DNA from 3 places in the Pantoea sp. X-Soil-OKNW-556 genome. Region 3 is predicted to be linked to each of the others. Evidence: predicted binding sites of a transcription regulator. Region 3 holds the regulator's gene; each other region holds the start of a gene.
The links. Region 3 encodes Fur, which represses iron uptake genes when iron is present. Its sites were predicted from a motif close to ATAATAATGAGAACNACTATCAA; they were not measured.

Region 1: AC6I8T_RS02600 (isochorismate synthase) is a predicted target of Fur. The motif match lies at 1,881-1,903, and genes of this name have one in related genera.
Region 2: AC6I8T_RS17285 (TonB-dependent receptor domain-containing protein) is a predicted target of Fur. The motif match lies at 4,146-4,168, and genes of this name have one in related genera.

What each region holds. Positions count from the first base shown of each region.
Region 1 covers NZ_AP035990.1:583,824-591,602, forward strand. Annotated here, with positions in the region: gene AC6I8T_RS02595 ((2,3-dihydroxybenzoyl)adenylate synthase) at 1-664, opposite strand, end outside; gene AC6I8T_RS02600 (isochorismate synthase) at 675-1,853, opposite strand; gene fepB (Fe2+-enterobactin ABC transporter substrate-binding protein) at 2,030-2,995, shown strand; gene entS (enterobactin transporter EntS) at 2,990-4,240, opposite strand; gene fepD (Fe(3+)-siderophore ABC transporter permease) at 4,422-5,378, shown strand; gene fepG (iron-enterobactin ABC transporter permease) at 5,375-6,346, shown strand; gene AC6I8T_RS02625 (ATP-binding cassette domain-containing protein) at 6,343-7,137, shown strand; gene AC6I8T_RS02630 (enterobactin synthase subunit F) at 7,214-7,779, opposite strand, start outside.
Region 2 covers NZ_AP035990.1:3,717,342-3,725,120, forward strand. Annotated here, with positions in the region: gene AC6I8T_RS17275 (heme/hemin ABC transporter substrate-binding protein) at 1-537, opposite strand, end outside; gene AC6I8T_RS17280 (hemin-degrading factor) at 534-1,565, opposite strand; gene AC6I8T_RS17285 (TonB-dependent receptor domain-containing protein) at 1,617-4,013, opposite strand; gene AC6I8T_RS17290 (Rdx family protein) at 4,259-4,546, shown strand; gene AC6I8T_RS17295 (LysR family transcriptional regulator) at 4,627-5,502, opposite strand; gene AC6I8T_RS17300 (DUF554 domain-containing protein) at 5,572-6,294, opposite strand; gene AC6I8T_RS17305 (UbiX family flavin prenyltransferase) at 6,305-6,883, opposite strand; gene AC6I8T_RS17310 (UbiD family decarboxylase) at 6,895-7,779, opposite strand, start outside.
Region 3 covers NZ_AP035990.1:1,259,418-1,267,196, reverse strand. Annotated here, with positions in the region: gene ybfE (LexA regulated protein) at 1-74, shown strand, start outside; gene fldA (flavodoxin FldA) at 203-733, shown strand; gene fur (ferric iron uptake transcriptional regulator) at 1,090-1,536, shown strand; gene AC6I8T_RS05730 (hypothetical protein) at 1,594-1,989, opposite strand; gene glnS (glutamine--tRNA ligase) at 2,225-3,892, opposite strand; gene nagE (N-acetylglucosamine-specific PTS transporter subunit IIBC) at 4,044-6,071, opposite strand; gene nagB (glucosamine-6-phosphate deaminase) at 6,414-7,214, shown strand; gene nagA (N-acetylglucosamine-6-phosphate deacetylase) at 7,276-7,779, shown strand, end outside.

The DNA.
Region 1 (7,779 bases), 680 kb from region 3:
TCACGGCGCAAATATCCACGCTGCCACGAATGCTGTAGTAGTAATCGTTGTGGGTACGCGGGATCAGCTTCGGCGTACCGGTACTGCCGCCGGAGAGCTGGAAGAAGGCCACTTCATCACCCGCACTCGGCGTTGGGGTGAAATCACCGGCGCTTTCCGCCAGCAGCGTTTCCAGGGTGTTTTCCGGCTGGGTGTCATTGCGCAGAATCACCTGCTGCAACGAGGGATGGCTGCGGCACAGCACATCGATAAAGCTATCATCAGCGAACAGCGGATGGGTACGATCGGCAATCAGCAGCACCGGTTCAATCTGCGCCGCGTAGGCGGTCATTTCTGTGCGCTGATGGCTGAACAACGCATTGACGGGTGCCACGCCGATTTTAAATAAGGCAAACAGGGTCAGATAGAAATCCGCCACGTTGCCGAGCTGCACCAATGCGGTATCGCCGGTTTTCAGGCCGCGACGTTGCAGGGCAGCCGCCAGGTTGTCGGTCAGCTGATTCATTTCGCGATAACTGATTTGGCGTTCGCCGTCGATCACCGCGATGGCGTCATTCTGTTGCTGACGCGCCAGGATGTCGGTCATTGGTACGTCGAGCCAGTAGCCTTTTTCGCGGTAACGGGCGGCGAGTTCGTCAGGCCAGCGGTTGTAGGGAATACTCATGGTCTTTCCTTTATTGCAGTCCAAAGGCGCGCAACATGGTGTCCAGCTTCACGCCGGTTTCACGCCATTCTGATTCGGGTTGAGAGTCGGCCACAATTCCGGCACCCGCGAACAGGCGCACGCGGCTGTCATGTACCGTGCCGCAGCGGATGGTGACGACCCATTCGCCATTGCCTGCGTCATCGCACCAGCCGACGATGCCGCCAAACAGCTGACGATCGAACGGTTCCAACTGTTGGATCAGCTGTTGCGCTTGCTGATGCGGGAAACCGCTGAGAGCCGGAGTCGGATGCAGCAGGCAGGCGAGGGACAGGGCATTCTCGCGCGGATCCTGCACTTCACCATCAATCTGCGTGGCGAGATGCCATAACGTTGAGGTGGTGATGAGCGAGGGCACTGTCGGCACCGACAGCAGACGGCTGCGCGGTTGCAGCGTGGAGCGCATCGCATCGGTGACCAGCTGATGTTCGTGCCGATCTTTACTGGAGTTCATCAACGTTTCGCCGGCTGCGCGGTCGGTTTGGCTGTCGCTATCGCGACGTGCGGAACCGGCGAGAGGACAAGAGCTGAAGTCACGCCCCTGCTTGCGCAACATCAGTTCCGGACTGGCTCCCAGCAACACACCACCCTGCGGCAGCGGCAGATGGAAATGGTAGCTGTTAGGGTTTTGCGCCATGACCCGCTGCATCAGCGCAGCGCTATCCACCGGTTGTTCAGTCACGATATCCATCAGGCGCGACAGGACCACTTTATCGAGATCGCCACGTTGTGTGGCCGCCACCGCATCTGCCACCATTTGGGTAAAGGCGTCGTGATCCGGCACTGCCGCACGGCGGCGCACGGCGGGCAGCGCACTCAGTTCGGTCGGTAACGCGGCCAGTAAATCGGCACGCTTAAAGGTCTGATGGGATTCAGGAATAAACAAAGCGGCAGGTTGGCTGACATCAAACGGGATCGCACCGACCAGAATCGGTTTCTCGATACCCTGTTTTTTCGCCGCCGCAAAATGCTGGCGCAGCTGTTGCTGAAAATCACCGTCTAACGCAGCAGCATCCTGAACCAGTTCGGTCAGGGTGGTGTAGCAACCCTGAGTCACCAGGCTGCGCCAGGGAGATGTGAACAGGAATCCGCGACAAAGTGCGGAAAAATCCTTCAGCCAGGCATTTTCAAACGTGGAGGATTCCACCATAATTTTCACCTATAAATGATAAGATTATTAAGAATGATTATCATTTTTATTATGGCCCTGTAACCTACGTCGAATGGTCCAAAGAGTCAATCAGTTCGCGGGTGTTCCCTTATCTTTAAGCGTTTTCCGGCATTTACGCCGGGGGCGGAAATAAGCTAAATGATGGATGAAAACTTATGAATAAATGCGGTTTATGGGGCATGGTTGTCCTGTTGTTCATTTTACAGGCTTTTAGTGGACTTGCGCGTGCCGAACAGGGCTGGCCACGCAAAATTCAGACCGAACAGGGCGTGGTGACATTGACCAAAGCCCCCCAGCGTATTGTCTCAACCAGCGTCACCTTGACCGGTTCACTGCTGGCGATTGATGCGCCGGTGATTGCATCGGGTGCTACCGCCCCCAACAGTCGCCTCTCCGACGATCAGGGCTTCTTCCGTCAGTGGGGCGAGGTGGCGAAACAACGCGGCGTCAAACGCCTGTATATTGGTGAAGCCAACGCTGAAGCGGTGGCAGCCGAAGCACCGGATCTGATTATCGTCAGCGCCACGGGCAACGACTCCGCCATCAAGCTGGTGAGTCAGCTTTCTGCCATTGCACCGACGCTGGTGATTAACTACGACGATAAAAGCTGGCAGGACCTGATGACGCTGCTCGGTGAGGCCACCGGTCATGAAACCGAAGCGGCGCAGCATATTAAAGCCTTTGCCGATCGTCAGGCCGCGCTGAAAAAAGCCATCACATTACCGCCGCAGCCGGTTTCCGCCCTGGTGTGGAATGGCGATGGACGCGCGGTGAATTTGTGGACCGCTGAATCGGCGCAGGGCAAATTGTTGCAGCAACTGGGCTTCACCCTGGCGATGCCCCCGGCCAATATTCAACAAAGCCACAGCATGGGACAGCGCAAGGACATCATTCAGCTCGCGGGTGAAAACGTTGCCAGCGGCCTGACGGGACACAGCTTCCTGTTATTTGCTGGCGATGACAAAACCCGTCAGTCGGTGCTGGCTAATCCGTTCCTCGCACAAAACGCCGCCGTGACGCAGCAACAGGTTTATGCAATGGGCGTTGACAGCTTCCGCCTTGATTACTTCAGCGCCAGCAACCTGCTGGCTCGCCTGGAAAAACTGTTTGTGAAGTCATGATGCTTCTTCCGCCAGCGTTACGGCTGGCGGTTGATAGCGACGTAACGATCCCATCACCAGCCACATCAGCACGCCCAGCAGGGTGGCAGCAAAGCCAAACACCGCGGCCGCCTGCTGAGGTAACAGCCAGGCACCGATCCCGCCAATCAGCGCCGCGCCCAGCGCATCCCCGGTGACGTTTTGTGCCGTCCATAAGCTGTTAATACGTCCCAGCAGCGCATCAGGGGTTAATGCCTGAATCAGGGTGTACTGCACCAGGCTGGTAATGGAACTGAAGTAACCAAACGCCACCAGGCAGAGCAACGCGAGGGGGAAGTCTGGCATCAGGCCAAACAGCCCGAGCGCCAGAAATGAGGCGATAGCGCTACTGAGAATCAATAAACCGGGACGTGCGGCCTGTGCTAACCGACCACTGGTGACAGCGCCGATTGCGGCACCCAAAGGCACGGCAGCGAACATCAATCCCAGTCGGTCGGCACTCACCTCCCAATGCGGAGCCAGCGCCGGATAGAGCACGCGAATCGCGCTCGCCAGCGTCACCAGTGCGCCCATCAACGCCGCCATCCCCACCAAAGGCGTGGTAAAAATAAATTGCACACCGGTTGCCAGCGATTTCAGGGGGTGCTCGCGCGGCTGTGGTGGCGGAGGTAGCATCGGCAGTTTTAGTAAGGTCAGCACGGTCAGTAAGGTCCCCAGCGCCGCGAGGATGAAGTTCCATACCACGCCGCCACTGGCAATCACCATGCCGGCTATCGCCGGTGACAGGATGGAGCCGAAACGTACCGAAAGCATGGTAATTGCGCCCGCCTGCATCAAATTCTCGCGTCCGACCAGCGCCGGAGTCGCGGCCAACAGCGCGGTGACGCCAATCGCACCGAAAAAGCCATCCCACAGCCCCAGCAGATACACCGCAGTCAGTGAGGGTTCAGGCAACGCCGCGTTGATCGCCAGTCCGACAAAGCCCAGACCACAGGTCGAGCGGGCGAATAAAATCAGTTTCTTACGTTCATAACGATCGGCCAGTACCCCGCCGGCTAGCAAACCAATAAACATGCCGCAGGCGGCTACCGTAACGCCGAGTCCAACCAGCAGGGGGGATTTTGTCATCTGCTGAATTTGTACCGGCACCGCCACCGCCAACATGCCGAGTGCGACAATCGAGATAAAGCGGGCGATAAATACCGCGCGAAACGCCGGATGGGATTTAAGCAGGGAGAGATCGATAAAGTGGGAGGGTTTGTTCATTTCTTCGCCTTTTTGCACCAATTTTCCTCATCTTCCGCGAGGCGAGTCATGATAACATAGACAAATACGAGTAATAACGATAACAAATATCATTATCACATTTACCCTACGCACGCGATTACGTTGATCATTAAAGGTTCATAACGCTATGCACCAGACTCGCGCACTTGCAGGATCAGGGATGCTGCTGGTGCTCCTTATTGCCCTGAGTTTAATGCTGGGGGCAAAATCCATCTCTCTTTCCGATGTTTATCATGCCGTGACCACCACCTGTGGTAGTGCGGATTGCGTTATCGTTCGCGAGGCGCGTCTGCCGCGTACCCTGGCCGGATTGCTGGCGGGCGTGGCTCTGGGGCTGGCCGGCGCGTTAATGCAAAGCCTGACGCGTAATCCACTCGCTGACCCCGGTATTCTTGGTGTCAACGCCGGAGCCAGTTTCGCCGTGGTGTTGGGGGTGGCATGCTTTGGTGCCAATGCGCCGTCCGAATGGCTTGGTTTTGCTTTTGGCGGTGCGCTACTGGCTTCATTGCTGGTGTCGATGACCGGCGCGATAGGTGGCGGGCGCGTCAATCCGGTGCGTTTAACCCTGGCCGGTGTCGCGTTAAGCGCGGTACTGGAAGGGCTGACCTCAGGCATCTCGCTGCTCAATCCTGACATCTATGATCACCTGCGTTTCTGGCACAGTGGTTCGCTGGATATTCGCGACTTCAGCATCCTGCGTACCCTGTGGCCAGCCGTTGCCGTCGGAAGCGTGGTGGCTTTCTGTTTGTCGCAAGCGTTAAACAGCCTGAGTATGGGCGGCGATATGGCGACCGCGCTGGGTACGCGCGTGGCCCGTACCCAGGTACTGGGGCTGCTGGCGATTGCGCTGCTGTGCGGTGCAGCCACCGCAGCGGTTGGACCGATTGCGTTTGTTGGGTTGATGACGCCGCATCTGGCGCGCTGGCTGGTGGGGAATGACCATCGCTGGCTACTGCCTGCTACCGCGTTGGTGACGCCGATCCTGCTGTTAACGGCGGATATTATTGGTCGCCTGCTGGTGCCAGGTGAGCTGCGCGTTTCTATCGTCACCGCCATGCTGGGAGCACCGATGTTGATTGTACTGGTGCGGCGCAAACTCGCGCGAGGTGTTGTATGACCCGGCGCGTCATGTTTCATACCTTCTGGTTGCTGCTCGGTTGCGGATTGCTCGCGTTTCTGGCGATGACACGGGGTGCTCTGCCGGTCAGCGGTGAACAAATCTGGCAGGTGATGCTGGGGCAGGGTGCCAGCAATATCAAACTGATCGTGCTGGAGTGGCGTCTGCCACGCGTGTTGATGGCGTTGCTGATTGGCGCAGCGTTGGGCGTGAGCGGCGCGATTTTCCAGTCACTGTTGCGTAATCCATTAGGCAGCCCGGATATTCTTGGCTTTAACACCGGTGCCTACAGCGGTGTGCTGGTGGCGCTGGTGTTGTTCAACCAAAACGCCTCGGCGATGACGGCTGCTGCGATGATTGGCGGCATTGCCACTGCCGCGCTGGTTTACCTGTTTGCCTGGCGTAACGGCGTGGAAACTTTCCGTTTGATTATCGTCGGCATCAGCGTGCGCGCGTTGTTGATGGGGCTTAACAGCTGGTTGATTATCAGCGCTTCGCTGGATGCTGCCCTCAGCGCCGGTCTGTGGAGCGCCGGTTCGCTGAACGGTATTACCTGGACAAAAACGCCGCCGGTGATCGTGGTGTTACTGCTGGCGCTGCTGTTGGTGGCGCTGCTGGCCCGCCGGATGCGTTTGCTGGAGATGGGGGATGACACCGCCTGCGCCCTTGGCGTGCCGGTGGAGCGTAGCCGCCTGTGGTTGATGCTGCTTGGCGTGGTGCTGATCGCTGCTTCAACGGCGCTGGTCGGCCCGATCTCCTTTGTGGCGCTACTGGCACCGCAGATTGCGCGCCGTCTCGGCGGCGGCATGCCGCTGGCCGGATTGTGTGGTGCGCTGTTGCTGATTGCTGCCGATTTCGCAGCCCAGCATCTGTTCTTACCTTATCAATTGCCGGTGGGGGTGATTACCGTCAGCATCGGCGGCCTTTATCTGATTGCTTTACTGGTGCGGGAGGCACGACGCCAATGACCGAAATCTCCAGTCGTCTCTATGGCGAAGGGTTGACGCTGGGTTACGACAAAAAAGTGGTGGCAGAAAATTTGTCGGTGGCGATCCCGGAAGGGGAACTGACGGTGATTATCGGCCCGAATGCCTGTGGCAAATCAACCCTGTTGCGCACCCTGAGTCGTCTGAATACGCCGTTAAAAGGTCAGGTGTTTTTGGACGGAGAAGCCATTGCGCGCTATCCCACCAAAGAGGTGGCACGCCGCCTGGGCCTGCTGCCGCAAAGTTCTAACGCCCCGGCAGGCATCAGCGTCACTGAGCTGGTGGCGCGTGGACGTTATCCACATCAGGCGCTGTTCGGGCGCTGGCGTGCTGAAGATGAAGCTGCGGTGCAGCAGGCGATGCTGGCGACCGGGGTGTCTGATCTCGCTGATCAGCAGGTGGATACCTTGTCTGGCGGTCAGCGTCAGCGTGTGTGGATTGCGATGGTGCTGGCGCAGCAAACGCCGTTGTTGTTACTGGACGAGCCGACCACCTGGCTGGATATCACCCATCAGATTGAATTGCTGGAATTGATGCAGGATCTCAATCAACAGCATGGCCGTTCGTTGGTGGTGGTGCTGCATGATCTGAATCACGCCTGCCGCTATGCCACGCACCTGATTGCTATGCGTCATGGACGGATTATCGCGGAAGGGAAACCGGCAGAGATTGTCACGCCCGCGTTGATTGAGCAGGTATACGGCTTGCGCTGCGTGATTGTGGAAGACCCGGTGGCGCATACGCCAATGATTGTGCCGCTGGGACGGCCGTAGCGGTGTGATTTATCGCGCGGTTCCGTGCGCGGTGCTGGAAAAAATCGGCGCGATAAATCGCGCCCTACATTCTGGATCAGAGTTTGCTCAGTAGCCGTTGTAATAACGGTCCGATTTGCTCAAACATCTTCGGTGAAATGATATCGACGTGGGCGCAATCCATCGGCCACACCTCCAGCTCGCCGACATAAGGTGCCCAGGCGCGACGTGCATCCTGTCCCGGCTGTTGCGTCTGTTCTGCGAGGAACAAGGTTGCGCGGCCACTGAAGCTGGCGCTGCGTGCCGTTGCCAACAGACGTACTGAACTGGCGTAGTTGGCTTCGATAGTGTCAAACATCACCTGCATCTCTTCACCCGCCTGATGCCGTTGCGCCGCAATAAACTGCTCGCGCTCGCGGTTCACTTCGTCCAGCACTGCCGGGTCCAGCACGTTTTCGCCGCGTTTTTCATCCCAGTTCTGCGTCTCTGGCGGCCAGGTATCAAGCAGGCCGAGGAACGCTACCTCTTCACCGGCAGCCGCCAGCCGTGCCGCAATCCCCTGAGCCAGCGTACCGCCAAGTGAATAGCCGAGGAAATAATAAGGGCCGTGCGGCTGTACCTCGCGCAGGGTGCGCAGATGGGCGTCGCACACCTCGTCCAGAT
Region 2 (7,779 bases), 2.5 Mb from region 3:
GCGAATCGCGCCATCTGCCCCGGTTTGCGATCCCGCCGCCAGGGTGTTCATGCCGCTGTGCGCCATGATAAACAGGACCTTCACCGGCAGTGGCTGGCTCGGCAGTTGCGCCAGTTGTTTCTGCACTTGCTCGGTCAGGGCATTGGCCGCTTCTTCACGATGCAACGCTTTGCCGATGGTGGCGATTTTTTCCGGGATCGCCTCAATGCTGTTTTTACCGGTAACTTCCACCACCTTTACCCCCGCCTGCGCCACCTGTTGCAGCACCAGCGATGGTTTTGCCAGTTCACTACTCAGCACCAGCGTCGGTTTCAGCGCCAGAATGCCTTCCGCATTCAACTGACGCATATAACCGATGTTCGGCAGTTTATTCGCCTGGGCAGGCTGCTGGCTGGTACTGTCGCGCGCCACCAGGTCCTGCTGAGCATCCAGCGCATAGATGATTTGCGTGACATCTCCGCCAATGGAAACCACGCGTTCCGCTGCCAGCGTCGGCAGTGCCAGCGCAGTCAGCAACAACAGGGTCAGACGTTTCATACGGCAGCTCCTGGGGTGGTAAGCAATGCCAGCTGTTCACGCCAGCGCGCCTGCTCCGGCGTACCTTCGCTGCGCTGGCCGTAAAGTTGCGCGATCTGAGTGCCGTCAGCGGCGAACAGTTCAAGGCTGGTGACGAAACCATCGCCGCTCTGCTTACGCGTCACCCAACTTTCGCTGATGTGGTCCGCCAGCAGATGGAGCGTGAACGCCGGGTTGAAGATGTTGATCCAGTTATCCATCGGCATCAGTTTTTCTACCGCGCCGGTGAAGATCTGGGTGCAGCCACGGTTGCCGACAAAGATCATGATTTCGTTGCCGTCCTGCTGCGCCTGGTTCAACAACTGGGCCAGCGAATCATTGCTGACCTGCCATGCCAGATCGTCTGCAACCGCGCGGAATGCCTGCTGACGTGAAATGTTATGGCGTTTCAGCAGGCCGAAGAATTGGTGCACATCGGTCATGGCACGCCATTCGGCTTCGATGGTGCTGGCATCCACGGTCGTGCTGTGCTGCGGATGACTCGCTGGTGTCAGCTCCAGTGCGGCCTGGTCTGCGGTGGTGAACTGCGCTATCAGCGCATCCCAGGCAGCGATGTCGGTGTTGTCGGTGGTGTAGATTTTCAGCACCGCGTCACCGTGCCTGTCAAAAATCTGAATACTTTGACGTTCACCGCGCGCAGTCATCTCTTGCAGGAAGAAGGCGCTATGCCACTGCTGAGGAAACAGACGCTGGTCCAGTGCGCGCGGGTTGAGGATCAGTCCGGCATGTTCGCCGAGGTGCAGGTTTTCATATTTGCCAACCTGCTCGTGCACCGCATATTCATTGCGGGTGATGCTTTTGGTTTCACCCACCGCTTCGAGGGCGGCCAGCAGTGCCGGGAAATCGGTTTTCAGCGCTTTTGCATCGTGGCCGACGCGCGCCTCACAGAGTTGCGCTTCGCCAATGCCCATCAGCGCCGCCAGATCGCGGGCGTATTTTTTGGGATGTTCGCCTTTCAGGGCCAGATAGTGTTCGTAACGTTCGTTCATTGCGCATGCTCCATGAAAATGCCCTGCGTTGCCGCAGGGCGAAGTGATTTATTAGAAATCGACGTTCACACCCAACTGGAAGGTGCGTCCGGGCATCACAGCAAGCTGTGAATCATAGTAGTTCTGATCGGTTTTGCTGGTAGTGGATTCCAGATCGCGGCTGCTGAGGTAGTCCCAGTATTTGCGATCCGTCAGGTTGTAGATACCGCCACTGATCTTGACGTTTTTGGTGACGCGGTAGTAAGCCGTCAGGTCAACCAACGCATAACCGGGGATATTCTGGTAGTAGGTATTGCTGGTGGTGCCAATCGCGCTGCCAGCATTGGTATAGGTCTGACGCTGGGTATACGTTGCACGCTTACCATGATTAAAGGTAGCGGTAACGGCTGCACCGTAGCGCTGATCGGGATCGTCATAGGCCACACCCGTAATCAGACGCATCGGCGGCACACTCTCCAACGGCACGTATTTATCACCCAGGTAGCTGGACTTAGACGCGCCCTGCGCATAACCAAATGCCAGACGTGCGCTCAGGCCATCGACTTCTGGCACCCATGTGCCGATGTTGAACTTGCTACCGAATTCCGCACCGTAGATATAGGCTTTGTCACGGTTTTCCGCACGGTAAGCAATGCCAATGTTGCTCGGGATGTCAGTAAAGACTTCCGGATTCGAACTACGGCTGTAACGGGTGTAGTCGATAAAGTTTTTGTAGCTGTTGTAGAAGGTCGCCGCGGAGAAGGTGATCCCTTCAACCGCTTCGCCTTTCAGACCGAACTCAAAGTTATTGCTGGTTTCGGTTTTCAGGTCGGTGTTACCCAACAGTGCATACTGATTTGAACCACCATAATTGGATGTCAGGTTCCATGAACCATACAACTGGCTTGGGTTCGGGAACTGTGCGCCGCGCTTGTATTGCAGGTAAGCCATCATTTTCGGCGTCAGGTTGTACTGGAAGGCGATTGACGGCAGCAGCTGGCCATCACTAAAGCTCTTGCCATACAGCGTTGACACTGCACCCGTTGATACATCGGCATCCCCGCCCGAAATGCTGGAGAGGTTCTGCGGCTTGGTATTCTGATAAGCGTAACGCACGCCAGGAATCACGGAGAAGGTATGGCCGTTCAAATCCCAGCTCATGGTGTCTTCAACAAAAGCCCCGAAAGTCCAGCTACGGCTGTTGGCTTCTGGCGGAGTGATATTGTTGTAAGACGTCTGCGCCGGGTCCATCCAGTATGGACGCTCAGTTTTCGCGATGCTGGCGTTCAGACCATAGCTGAAGTTGTTAAACAGCCAGCTCTTTTCACCTTTGGTTTCAAAACCATAGGTTTTGGTGTTGTAGTCTGAATAGATATTGTGCGCTGCAACGGAACCGGCGACTGGCACGGCAGTATCATCGTGTGCCTGCGTTTCCTGGTAATAGATGCTGCTTTCAAGCGAATCTACCAGCAGGTTATTGTCCGGCGTCCAGAGATCTTTCAACATGCCACTCCAGCGACGAGTCTGGCTGCTCTGATCGGCACGGCCATAAATGGTCGTGGTGCCTGTGCCCCAGTAATCGAAGTTGGTGTGATTGGTTTTGTGGTAGTAGTCCAGCGTGGCGCTGAACTGATGCTCGCTGTTCGGCTGCCAGATTCCGGTGGCAGCGATGGCATCCGAGTGCCAGTTGGCCGGGTAGGCATCGATAGTGCCGCTATTGTTACGGGTTTCCTGACCGTCACGACGGCTAATCACCACGATACCACGCAGGGTTTCATCACCTGCTGCGGCGGTGATGCCATTGTGCCAGCTACGGTTGGAAGAATCGTAGTCGCTCTGATAACCGAAGTAGGTCTGCTTAGTTGGCGACAGGTAATCATCCGGTGATTTGGGACGGAAGGACACCGAGCCACCGAGGGCGTTATTCTTGTAGGAAACATCGGTCGCACCGGAAACAATACCGACTGAGCCATACATGTAAGGATCGATATAGTCGCGGCCAATCCCGAAGGTGCCTGAACCGGTGCGGCCAACGGAGCTACGCCCCGTTGCAAAAGGCTGTTCGATACCGTCTACGTCGATAGAGACACGGTTATCTTCCAGGCCACGGATGTTATAACCGGTATAACCACCACGGTCGCCAGTGTAGCCGCTTTTGCCGGTGTTACTACCGCCTGCGGCGCCCGGCGCGCTAACCAGCGGCTGATAACGCATAATTGAACCGAAATCATTACCACCCTGCTTTTGCATTTCTTCAGCTGAGATGGTGTTACGGCTGCCAGCAACCAACGGTTGTTTCGGTGCAGTAACGGTCATCACCGGTTCATTGGTGGTGGTTTTCTTGCCTGAAATGGTCAGATCTTGATTATCGCTGGTCGCTGCATAGCCACAAGCCGCGTGAATCGCTGACGCTAAGATCGCCGTTTTGAAAAGACGCTGGTGAGTTAACCCCGAAAATAATGAGGACATAGACGCGAAATACCTGGTTAATTGTTAGTATTCGCTCACTTGCTTGCTGCCAGAAAACCACAGGTTTTGTATATAAAACCGTAAAAAGTTACAGACTTTTTTTATGTTATAAATGATTTCGTCAGGAATGTAATGTAAGTGGTAATCATTATCAATAGCATTTACACTAAGATGTATCTTAGACAGCACAATTTGTTAACCATAGTTAACTTATTACTAATCAATTAATTAAGATGAGCGATGACATGGCACAGAAACCCGCGGTGAATATTCATTACTGTACGCAATGCAACTGGTTGCTGCGTTCAGCGTGGATGGCGCAGGAGTTGCTGCATACTTTTGCTGATGATTTAGCTTCGGTGACGTTACAACCCGGCACCGGTGGCGTGTTTGAAATCACCATCGATGGCAACGTGATTTGGGAACGCAAGCAGGAAGGCGGCTTCCCCGATGCGGCGGCGTTAAAGCAGCGGGTGCGGGATTATTGCTTCCCGGATCGGGAGCTGGGCCATGTGGATAAGAAAAAAAACTAGCGAGCTGAATCGTAGCGGCGCGATTTATCGCGCTCTTTTACAACCGCACCGCAGCCAAAAACGCGCGATAAATCGCGCCGCTACGCCACTTCATGTTCCAGCGGCCACAGCAGGCGATCCTGCGCGGTGCTCAACGCAACAATCGCCGGATGGTAAATCGCGAAGGGTTCCGCCAGTGGACACACCATATATCTGCCCTGCGCACTGGGGATAAACTCCGATCGCGGTAAAAAGGCTGCACCATCAAACCCCTGCTCCATCATTTCCAGCACCAGACGGGGTTCGGATACCTTGATACTGATGTTCACCTGTTCAAGGCTACTGAACAGCTTACTGCGCAGCACTTCATAGGTTCCTTCCCCACCAATGCGGTGTAGCAGAATCAGCGGAATGCCGCTGAGATCGGCAAACTGCAACGCTTTTCCCGCCAGCATTGGCGCGTAATGTGAAGAGATCACCGCAATGGTATCAATCGGTTCCAGCTCACGCACAAACCACGCCTGACGATCGCCAGGGGTTTGCATCAGCGCAATATCAACGGTGTTATCCAGCAGCATCGCTTCCAGATGGCTGGAGTCAGACACGATAACGTTAATATCCCAGTCGGGGCGGTTGCGGTAGTAATCCATCAGGATGGTATTGAAATAGCGCAGATACAGGTAGGAGATACCGATATTCACCCGACGCTGCTTACGCGTGGCAATGGTGATGGTCTGACGCTTCAGTTGATTGACCCGGCTCAGGATGTCGCATGCCTGACGATAAAGAAAAGTTCCGGCCTCGGTCAGCACCATACGGCGTGGGGTGCGGGTAAACAGCGGCGAACCAATTTCCTCTTCCAGTTCCTGGAGACGTTTACCCAGCGGCGGTTGTGCGATGTTCAATAGCTTTGCGGCTTTACTGATGGAGCCCTGTTCCGCTATTGTGCAAAAGTAATGCAATCGTTTGAGATCCATGATGCTCCGCGCCTCCTCGCGCCTGATACGACATGGCTAACCCCGATCCAACCGCGGCTGTCGTACTGCTTAATGAATAAACATCGTCCACAGATGGCTGATCGGCATCACCAGCACCAACGCGGGTAACATATTCGCCACCGGGAATGATTTAATTCCGGCGATACGGAAACCCGCCGCCAACATGATAAATCCACCCGCCGCGGTAAAGTCACTCATCATGGTTGCGGTGGTGTGCGGCATAATCAGTACTGCGGCTGACGCCAGCACCAGCTGAATGATGAGCTGTGGTACGGCAATCACCGCTACCGCATAACCCAGCAAGGTAGCAAAAATCGCGGCGGTGAAGATATCCATAATGGATTTAACAAACAGGATATTGGGATCGTGTGTCATCCCTTCGGTCATCGCTCCGATAATGCCGGTACCGCTGGCGCAGAACAACACCATAATCGCCACGTACTTCTCGGTAAAGGCCGCGCCCGTCAGACCGGTTTCGGTTTGTTCACCCTGGAAACGCCCAACCAGCCCTTTTGCCAGATTACCGAGGCGGCCAATTTTCTCCTCCAGAAACACCAGTTCACCGAGAGCGGCACCGATAATCAGCGCCAGAATCACCGCCGGTAAGCTGTGAATCTTACCAATCAATACGATCCCGAGGCCCATCGACGACAGGCCGAAGGTCATCGGCAGTGCTACGCGTAAGCGTTCCGGCACTTTGGTGCCGAGAAAAGCGCCTGCCATCCCACCAATCAGCACGGCGCTGCCGTTGACAAAGGGTCCCACTACCATAATTTACTCCTTAGGCTTCATTATGTTTTTCACCCCAGCGCTTCAGGTTGCCGACGTCGAGATCAAACAGGTCGAGGGCACGCGATACACTGTGATGCACCATTTCATCCACGGATTGTGGCTTCTGGTAAAAGGCCGGAACCGGCGGGTAAACGATCCCGCCCATTTCCGTCACTGCTGCCATATTGCGGATGTGCACCAGATTGAGCGGCGTCTCACGTACCATCAGCACCAGCCGACGCCGCTCTTTCAGGATCACATCTGCTGCACGGGTCAGCAGATTGCCGGTCAGCCCATGTGCGATGGACGCCAGCGAATTCATTGAGCAGGGCGCAATCAGCATGCCGAGGGTCTTAAACGAGCCGCTGGAGATCGAGGCGCCGAGATTGCTGATGCTGTGCACCTCATCCGCCAAATCGGTAATCTCCTGCCGCTGCCAGGTGGTTTCCATGGAACGCGTCACCTCTGCACCTTTGGTCACCACCAGATGCACCTCAATATCCTGATCGCGCAGCAGTTGCAGCGCCTTCATGCCGTACTGAAAACCGGATGCGCCACTAATGCCGACGATAATGCGCCTTCTGCTCACTACAACCTCACTTACTCAAAATCGGGAAGGAAACGTTTTACATCTACCTCTTTGAACTTCGAACGTTCAAAGTGGGCTTTCATATGCCACGGCACGGTGCAGTCAAAGATGGTTTTGGTGGTCATCCCTTGCTGGGTAATGCTGGCGCTGTAGCCTGGCTGCTGCGATGGGTCGAGCGGATGGCAACGCACCCCGGCGATGGTGGCGATATCGACATCGCCCTGGAAGCGGGTCTGCATGGCCCACAGAATGTCGTCGGTGTCGAACACGTCCACGTCGTCATCCACCAGAATGACGTGTTTCAGTTCTGAGAACGCGGCAAAAGCAATCAGGGCAGCCTGACGCTGACGACCTTCATCCACTGGCGCAGATTTTTTAAACTGGATCACCGCCAGCAGTTTGCCGCCACCGGAGGTGTGCGCATTGACGTTCAGCACACGGCCTGGCATCGCGCGTTCCAGCATATCGAGAATACTGGCTTCGGTCGGGATACCGGCCATGCTGACGTGTTCGCCGCTTGGACCAAGGGTGGTTTGCAGAATCGGATGTTTACGGTGCGTCACCGCTTTCACCTTGATAACCGGCAGCTCGGCTTTCGCTTCGCCGGTATAACCCGGGAATTCCGGCATCGCTTTGCCGGTGTTAGTGTTCTGGTCTTCACGCACCCGCACATTTGGCAGCAGTTCGCCTTCAATCACGATTTCAGCGTGTGCAATGGCTTTCTCGTTGATGCTGACACAGGGAGCCAGTTCCACCGGTTTGCCACGTAATGCACCGGCAATGCTCAGCTCGTTAAAGCCCAGTGGAGTTGTTGGCGGCTCAAAGCAGGCGGCGATTTCGATTGCCGGGTCAACACCGATGCTGATGGAGATCGGCAGCGGTTTGCCGGCTTTTTC
Region 3 (7,779 bases):
TGGCAGAGCAGCAGAACATCAGCCGTAGCGAATTGATTGAACAAATGCTGCTGGCGCAACTCAAACTGTCGTAACACACGCAGACCGCACGCAGGAACACAAAGTCTCGGCTTTACAAGTTCCGCCACTTTGCCCGGTCTGCTATCATTCGCTTAACTGTGCATTCAACCCATATATCAGGATTTAAGAGGTTACTTAACTCATGGCAATCGTAGGCATTTTCTTCGGCAGCGATACCGGCAATACTGAAAACATTGCAAAAATGATCCAGAAACAACTGGGTAAAGATGTGGCCGAAGTGCATGACATTGCCAAGAGCACCAAAGAAGATCTCGAAGCATTCGATATCCTGCTGCTGGGCATTCCGACCTGGTACTACGGCGAAGCGCAATGTGACTGGGATGATTTCTTCCCGACTCTGGAAGAAATTGATTTCAATGGCAAATTAGTCGCGCTGTTTGGCTGCGGTGACCAGGAAGATTACGCTGAATACTTCTGTGATGCTATGGGCACCATCCGCGATATCATCGAGCCAAACGGCGCGGTGATTGTGGGACACTGGCCGACCGAAGGCTACCATTTCGAAGCCTCGAAAGGTCTGGCAGATGACAAACACTTCCTCGGTCTGGCGATCGATGAAGATCGTCAGCCTGAACTGACCAACGAACGTGTTGATAAATGGGTGAAACAGATTTTCGATGAGCTGCAACTGAAAGAGATCATTGAAGCCTGATCCCCTGCCCTCCTCAATGTGGGCGCTGGCTCACATTGAGTTAAAGGAATTTCCTATAAAAATAATAGCTACTGTTTTTTAACTTTTTCCCGCAAATCTGTAGAATACCCGTAACGGTCATCCGCTTATTCCTCTGGCATCAGAATGAGGCTGAGTGAAATGGAAACAAAGACCTGCACGATCCCCGCCGGCGTTAGTGACATTTCTCCTTACAGCCACTGGTGATTTTCAGGACATTGCCTTGGTTTTCATTTCACTGCTTGAGTTCTATAATGAGACGCAAATGAGAATGCGCGTGATCGACATTCAAGGCCCTGCGCCGCAAGTGACTAGCTAAGTAACAGGACAATATCCGCATGACTGACAACAACTCCGCATTGAAGAAGGCTGGCCTGAAAGTCACGCTCCCCAGACTGAAAATTCTGGAAGTGCTTCAGGAACCCGAATGCCATCACGTCAGCGCGGAAGATTTGTACAAACGCCTGATCGACATGGGCGAAGAGATTGGTCTGGCAACGGTTTATCGCGTTCTTAACCAGTTTGATGACGCGGGAATCGTGACCCGCCATAACTTCGAGGGTGGTAAATCCGTCTTTGAACTGACGCAACAGCATCACCATGACCACCTGATCTGCCTGGATTGTGGCAAAGTGATCGAATTCAGCGATGAATCCATTGAAACCCGTCAGCGCGAAATCGCCACACGTCACGGTATCAAGTTGACTAACCACAGTCTGTACTTGTACGGCCACTGTGCGTTGGGAGACTGCCGCGAAGACGAGACGCTCCACGACAAGCAATAAAATGTGCTATGCAGTATAAAAAAACCGGTGCCTGGCACCGGTTTTTTTATGGCTGCTTCACTGCACCAGCGTTTCCTGTAAATAACGCCAGCGCGGAATTGAGGTACTGCAATCCAGCACCGCCAGTGAGATGCGGCTCTGGTTAGTGCCGTTCATCATTTGCAATTCGCGATACTGAATCGTCACTTCCTTGCTTTGTTGCGAGATGATGGCATGTTCGCTGGTGGCGATACGCATCCCTTCACGTTGACCACGCAGTTGACGGAACAGCACTTCCGTCGCATTGAAATCCAGTTGCTTGCCCTGCGGTGTCACCATTTTGAAATCCGGGTGAAAGTGCGAAAGGAACAATTCAATGCTGTCGTCGGTGCTATCCGACTGATTAAAAATACGTTCGATAAGTTGATGTAATACCACTACGCTGTGTTTGGCTTCCTGAGCGAGACTTGTCATTTTTTTTCCTTTATAACCCGCGGAGCAACGTCTGAGAGCGCATAGCCTACCTGAAAAAAAGTTTTTAACACTCGTAAATTGATTAATTATGTTAAAGTCAGATTAGTTGCAAATCCCGGTAACAAGCACGTTTCGCAAGCCACAGAATAAAAGATGGCTAAACTCAAATTACAGCCAATAAAAAAGGGCGATTTCTCGCCCTTTTATCAGGATATGGGGAAAACGACAAAAAGGATTAATCGCCGATTTTCGCCCAGGTATCACGCAAACCGACAGTACGGTTGAATACCAGCTTAGAAGGCTGCGAATAAACGCTATCTGCGCAAAAATAACCTTCACGTTCAAATTGATACGGCGCAAGCGCTACTGCATCACGCAGACCCGGCTCAACAAAACCTTGTTTGATTTCCAGCGAGTTCGGGTTGATGGTGGTGAGGAAATCCTCTGCCGCACCTGGGTTCGGTACACTGAACAGACGGTCGTACAGACGGAATTCCGCAGGCAGCGCATGGATCGCCGAAACCCAGTGGATCACACCTTTCACTTTACGGCCATCAGCCGGATCTTTGCTCAGGGTATCGACGTCACAGGTACAATAGATGCAGGTGATATTGCCTTCATCATCTTTCGCTACGCGCTCGGCACGGATCACATAAGCATTACGCAGACGGACCTCTTTACCCAGCACCAGACGTTTGTACTGCTTGTTGGCTTCCTCACGGAAATCAGCGCGATCGATCCACACCTCACGACTGAACGGAACCTCACGCGTGCCCATTTCCGGTTTGTTCGGATGGTTCGGCATGGTGATGATCTCTTCATGACCCGCAGGCAGGTTCTCAATCACCACTTTCAGCGGATCCAGCACCGCCATAGCACGCGGCGCATTCTCGTTGAGATCGTCACGGATACATGACTCCAGCGAGGCCATCTCAACGATGTTGTCCTGTTTCGTCACACCAATTCGCAGGCAGAATTCACGAATCGAGGCTGCGCTGTAACCACGACGGCGCAAACCGGACACGGTCAGCATACGCGGGTCATCCCAGCCTTCTACCACCTTTTCACTCACCAGCTGAGTCAGTTTACGCTTCGACATCACCGCGTATTCCAGATTCAGACGTGAGAATTCATACTGACGCGGGTGAACCGGAATGCTGATGTTGTCCAGCACCCAATCGTACAGGCGACGGTTATCCTGGAACTCCAGCGTACACAGTGAATGGGTAATGCCTTCCAGTGCGTCGGAGATGCAGTGGGTAAAATCGTACATCGGGTAGATGCACCATTTGTTACCAGTCTGGTGATGCTCAGCAAATTTAATGCGATACAGCACCGGATCGCGCATCACGATAAAGTTTGATGCCATATCGATTTTGGCACGCAGGCAAGCCTTGCCCTCTTCGAAGCCACCGGCGCGCATTTTTTCAAACAGCGCCAGGTTCTCTTCCGGTGTGCGATCGCGGAACGGGCTGTTTTTACCCGGGGCAGTCAGGGTGCCACGGTATTCGCGAATCTCTTCCGGCGAAAGCTCATCCACATAGGCCAGGCCTTTGTTGATCAGTTCGACCGCATAGTTGTACAGCTGGTCGAAATAGTTCGAGGAGTAACAAACGTCTCCGCTCCATTCAAAGCCCAGCCATTGCACGTCGCGCTTGATGGACTCGACGAACTCCATATCTTCTTTCACCGGGTTGGTGTCGTCGAAGCGCAGATTGCACTGTCCCTGGTAATCTTGTGCGATACCAAAATTCAGACAGATCGATTTCGCATGGCCAATATGCAGGTAACCATTGGGCTCAGGCGGGAAACGGGTATGCACGCTGTTGTGCTTACCGCTCGCCAAATCTTCGTCGATAATCTGACGAATAAAGTTCGTTGGGCGGGCTTCAGCCTCACTCATCTCAAAATCCTCAAATACAATACGGGTGATTTGTCCTGGAAAGTAACGGAGTATGATCCACAAAGCGCAGAAGGGAAACAACCGTTTGTTGGTCGTTTTAAAACAAAAAAGGCAGGAATCGCTTCCTGCCTTTGGGGTTTATCACAAGGGTTTAGCCTTTAACCTCGTACAAACGGGTTTCACCGGCGACCACTGACCCACTAGCCAGCAGATTGAGGCCAGCGAAATCATCGCTGTTGCTGACCACCACCGGGCTGATCATCGAACGGGCATTGGCATTGAGGAAATCCAGATCCATTTCCAGCACTGGCTGGCCCGCCACCACCGTTGCGCCCTCTTCCACCAGACGCGAGAAGCCTTTGCCTTCCAGCGCGACGGTATCCAGACCCATATGCACCACGATCTCAACACCGTTCTCGCTCTCCAGACAGAAAGCATGGTTGGTATTGAAGATTTTCACGATGGTACCGGCAATCGGTGCCACCACGGTTTTACCGGTAGGCTTAATTGCCAGACCATCACCCACCGCCTTGCTGGCGAAGGCTTCATCCGGCACCGCGTCCAGGGCAACCACTTCACCGCTCACCGGAGCCACCAGCGTGGCGATCACGCCTTTGTCGCTGTTCAGCACGGCCTGCGGCTGTGGTGCCGCGGGTTGTGCAGCAGCAGGCGCGGTAGCGGCAGCGGCGACTGGGCCTTTGGTCAGCACGGTTTTCATCGCGGTGGCAATGCTTTCCGCCTGGGTACCGACGATAATCTGCACGCTTTGTTTGTTGAGACGGATAATACCGGATGCACCCAAACGTTTCGCCACGCTGTCGTTCACCTGAGCGGCATCTTTCACGTTCAGACGCAGACGGGTGATACAGGCATCGATGTTGGTCAGGTTTTCTGAACCACCCACGGCACCAATGTAGCGACGCGCCAGCGATTCGGTCTGGCTTTCGCCACTGCCGCTGTGGTCAACATTGACGTCATAGCCGTCAGTTTCATCATCAGCAGCCAGTTCACGGCCCGGTGTCATCAGGTTGAATTTCTGGATAGTGAACCGGAACACCACATAGTAGATAGCGAAGAACACCAGACCTTGTGGGATCAGCATCCACCAATGGACCGCCAGCGGGTTGCGCGTTGACAGCGCCATATCCACCAGGCCGGCGCTGAAACCAAAGCCCGCAATCCAGTGCATGCTCGCCGCGATAAATACCGAAAGCCCGGTCAGCAGCGCATGGATGACATACAGCACCGGTGCCACGAACATAAAGGAGAATTCCAGTGGTTCGGTGATACCGGTAAAGAAGGCAGCAAAGGCAGCAGCCAACATGATACCGCCCACTTTGGCACGGTTTTCCGGACGCGCGCAGTGGTAAATTGCCAGCGCTGCACCCGGCAGACCGAACATCATGATCGGGAAGAAGCCCGCCTGATAGCGACCGGTGATCCCCGGAATGCCGCTGCCATTAGCGATGGACTGTGCACCACCGAGGAATTTCGGAATATCGTTGATGCCAGCCACGTCAAACCAGAACACGGAGTTCAATGCGTGATGCAGACCCACCGGAATCAGCAGACGGTTGAAGAAGGCATAGATACCTGCGCCAACAGAACCCAGTTTCTGAATGCTCTCGCCAAAGCTGACCAGACCATTAAACACCACCGGCCAGATATACATCAGAATGAACGCGACGAGGATCATCAGGAAGGAGACCAGGATGGGAACCAGACGGCGGCCACTGAAGAATGACAGCGCTTTTGGTAGCTCAACGTGGCTGAAGCGGTTATAGACTTCCGCCGAGATAATCCCCACCAGGATACCGACAAACTGGTTCTCGATTTTGCCGAAAGCGGCAGGCACTTGATCCAACGGGATTTTCTGAATCATCGACACGGCGGCCGGTGAACACAGGGTAGTGACCACGAGGAAACCAACGAAGCCAGTCAGCGCCGCAGCACCGTCTTTATCTTTTGACATGCCATAGGCAACACCGATGGCAAACAGCACCGACATATGCTCGATGATCGCGGCACCGGATTTGATCAGCAACGCAGCCAGAGCGTTACCCGCCCCCCAGCTGTCAGGATCGATCCAGTACCCCACCCCCATTAAAATTGCCGCTGCCGGCAGGGTCGCCACCGGCACCATAAGCGCTCGGCCGACCTTTTGCAGATATCCTAAAATACTCACCTTATTCTCCCCCTTTGAGACTGGCGTATTGCCGTAGCGCGGGTTGATTTTATTATCCCGGCACCCGGTAGCTTAGATGACACTTTTCACCACGAGGCGAAGTGTAGAGATAAATTAATTCGCCTCGCAAATTAAAACCACAACAACTGTGACTTTTATCACCAAAAATGACGTTTACACCCCCTAACTGCTAGCCATCACCCCAAACTTATTTTATGATGAAAAATATCAGGACGCACTTTTCCCCGTATGGTTGAGCTTAAACGGATTACGCTTAAGAACGGTCTGTAGAGAAAACGGCGACCCCACTTTTCAATCTTTAACTGAGGTGAAGACATGAGACTGATCCCTTTAGCCACACCTACCCAGGTGGGTAAATGGGCCGCGCGCCATATTGTTAACCGCATTAATGCGTTTAATCCTGGCCCAGATCGTCCCTTCGTGCTAGGTCTGCCCACCGGTGGCACACCACTGGAAGCGTACAAGCACCTGATTGAGATGCATAAAGCGGGCCAGGTTAGTTTCAAACATGTGGTCACGTTTAACATGGATGAATACGTTGGCCTGCCAAAAGAGCATCCGGAAAGTTACCACAGCTTTATGTATCGTAATTTTTTCGATCACGTTGATATCCAACCAGAAAACATCAATCTTCTGAATGGCAATGCGGAAGATATTGACGCAGAATGTCGTCAGTACGAAGAGAAGATCCGCGCTCTGGGCAAAATCCATCTGTTTATGGGTGGCGTGGGCAATGATGGTCACATCGCCTTTAACGAACCAGCCTCCTCGCTTGCATCCCGTACCCGTATCAAAACGTTGACACACGAGACTCGCCTCGCCAATTCCCGTTTCTTTAACGGTGATGTGGATCAGGTGCCAAAATATGCCCTGACCGTGGGTGTAGGTACGTTGCTGGATGCCGAAGAGGTGATGATTCTGGTTACCGGTCATGTCAAAGCTCAGGCGTTGCAGGCGGCGGTAGAAGGTAATGTTAACCATATGTGGACCATCAGCTGCTTGCAGCTGCACGCCAAAGGCGTGGTGGTGTGTGATGAACCCGCCACCATGGAACTGAAAGTGAAAACCGTGAAATATTTCCGCGAAATGGAAGCGGAAAATATGAAAGGTGTGTAAGACCACGTTGTAAAAATCCTGCTGCCAGCATGGCGGTGGGCTTAGCCGGGAGAAAGAAACGATGTACGCATTAGTAAACGGCCGGATTTTTACCGGTCATGAAATTCTGGACAATCATGCGGTAGTGATTGCCGATGGCCTGATTGAGCGCGTCTGCCCACGCGATACGCTCGACGCCACCCTGCCGCAACAGGATGTTGCGGGTGCGTTTATCGCTCCCGGTTTTATCGATTTACAACTTAATGGCTGCGGCGGCGTGCAGTTTAACGATGATATCGATGCACTGACCGTGGAAACGCTGGAAATTATGCAGCGCGCCAATGAGAAATCAGGCTGCACCAGCTACCTGCCAACGCTTATCACCAGCACCGATGCGTTAATGAAACGTGCAATCGAAACCATGCGCGCATATCTGGCTAAACATCAAAACCAGGCGTTGGGTTTACACCTCGAAGGTCCGTGGCTGAATAAAGTCAAAAAAGGCACGCACAATCCGGAATTGATTCGTCTGCCGGATGCACAACTGGTGGATTTTCTTTGCGCTAACGCCGATGTCATCACCAAA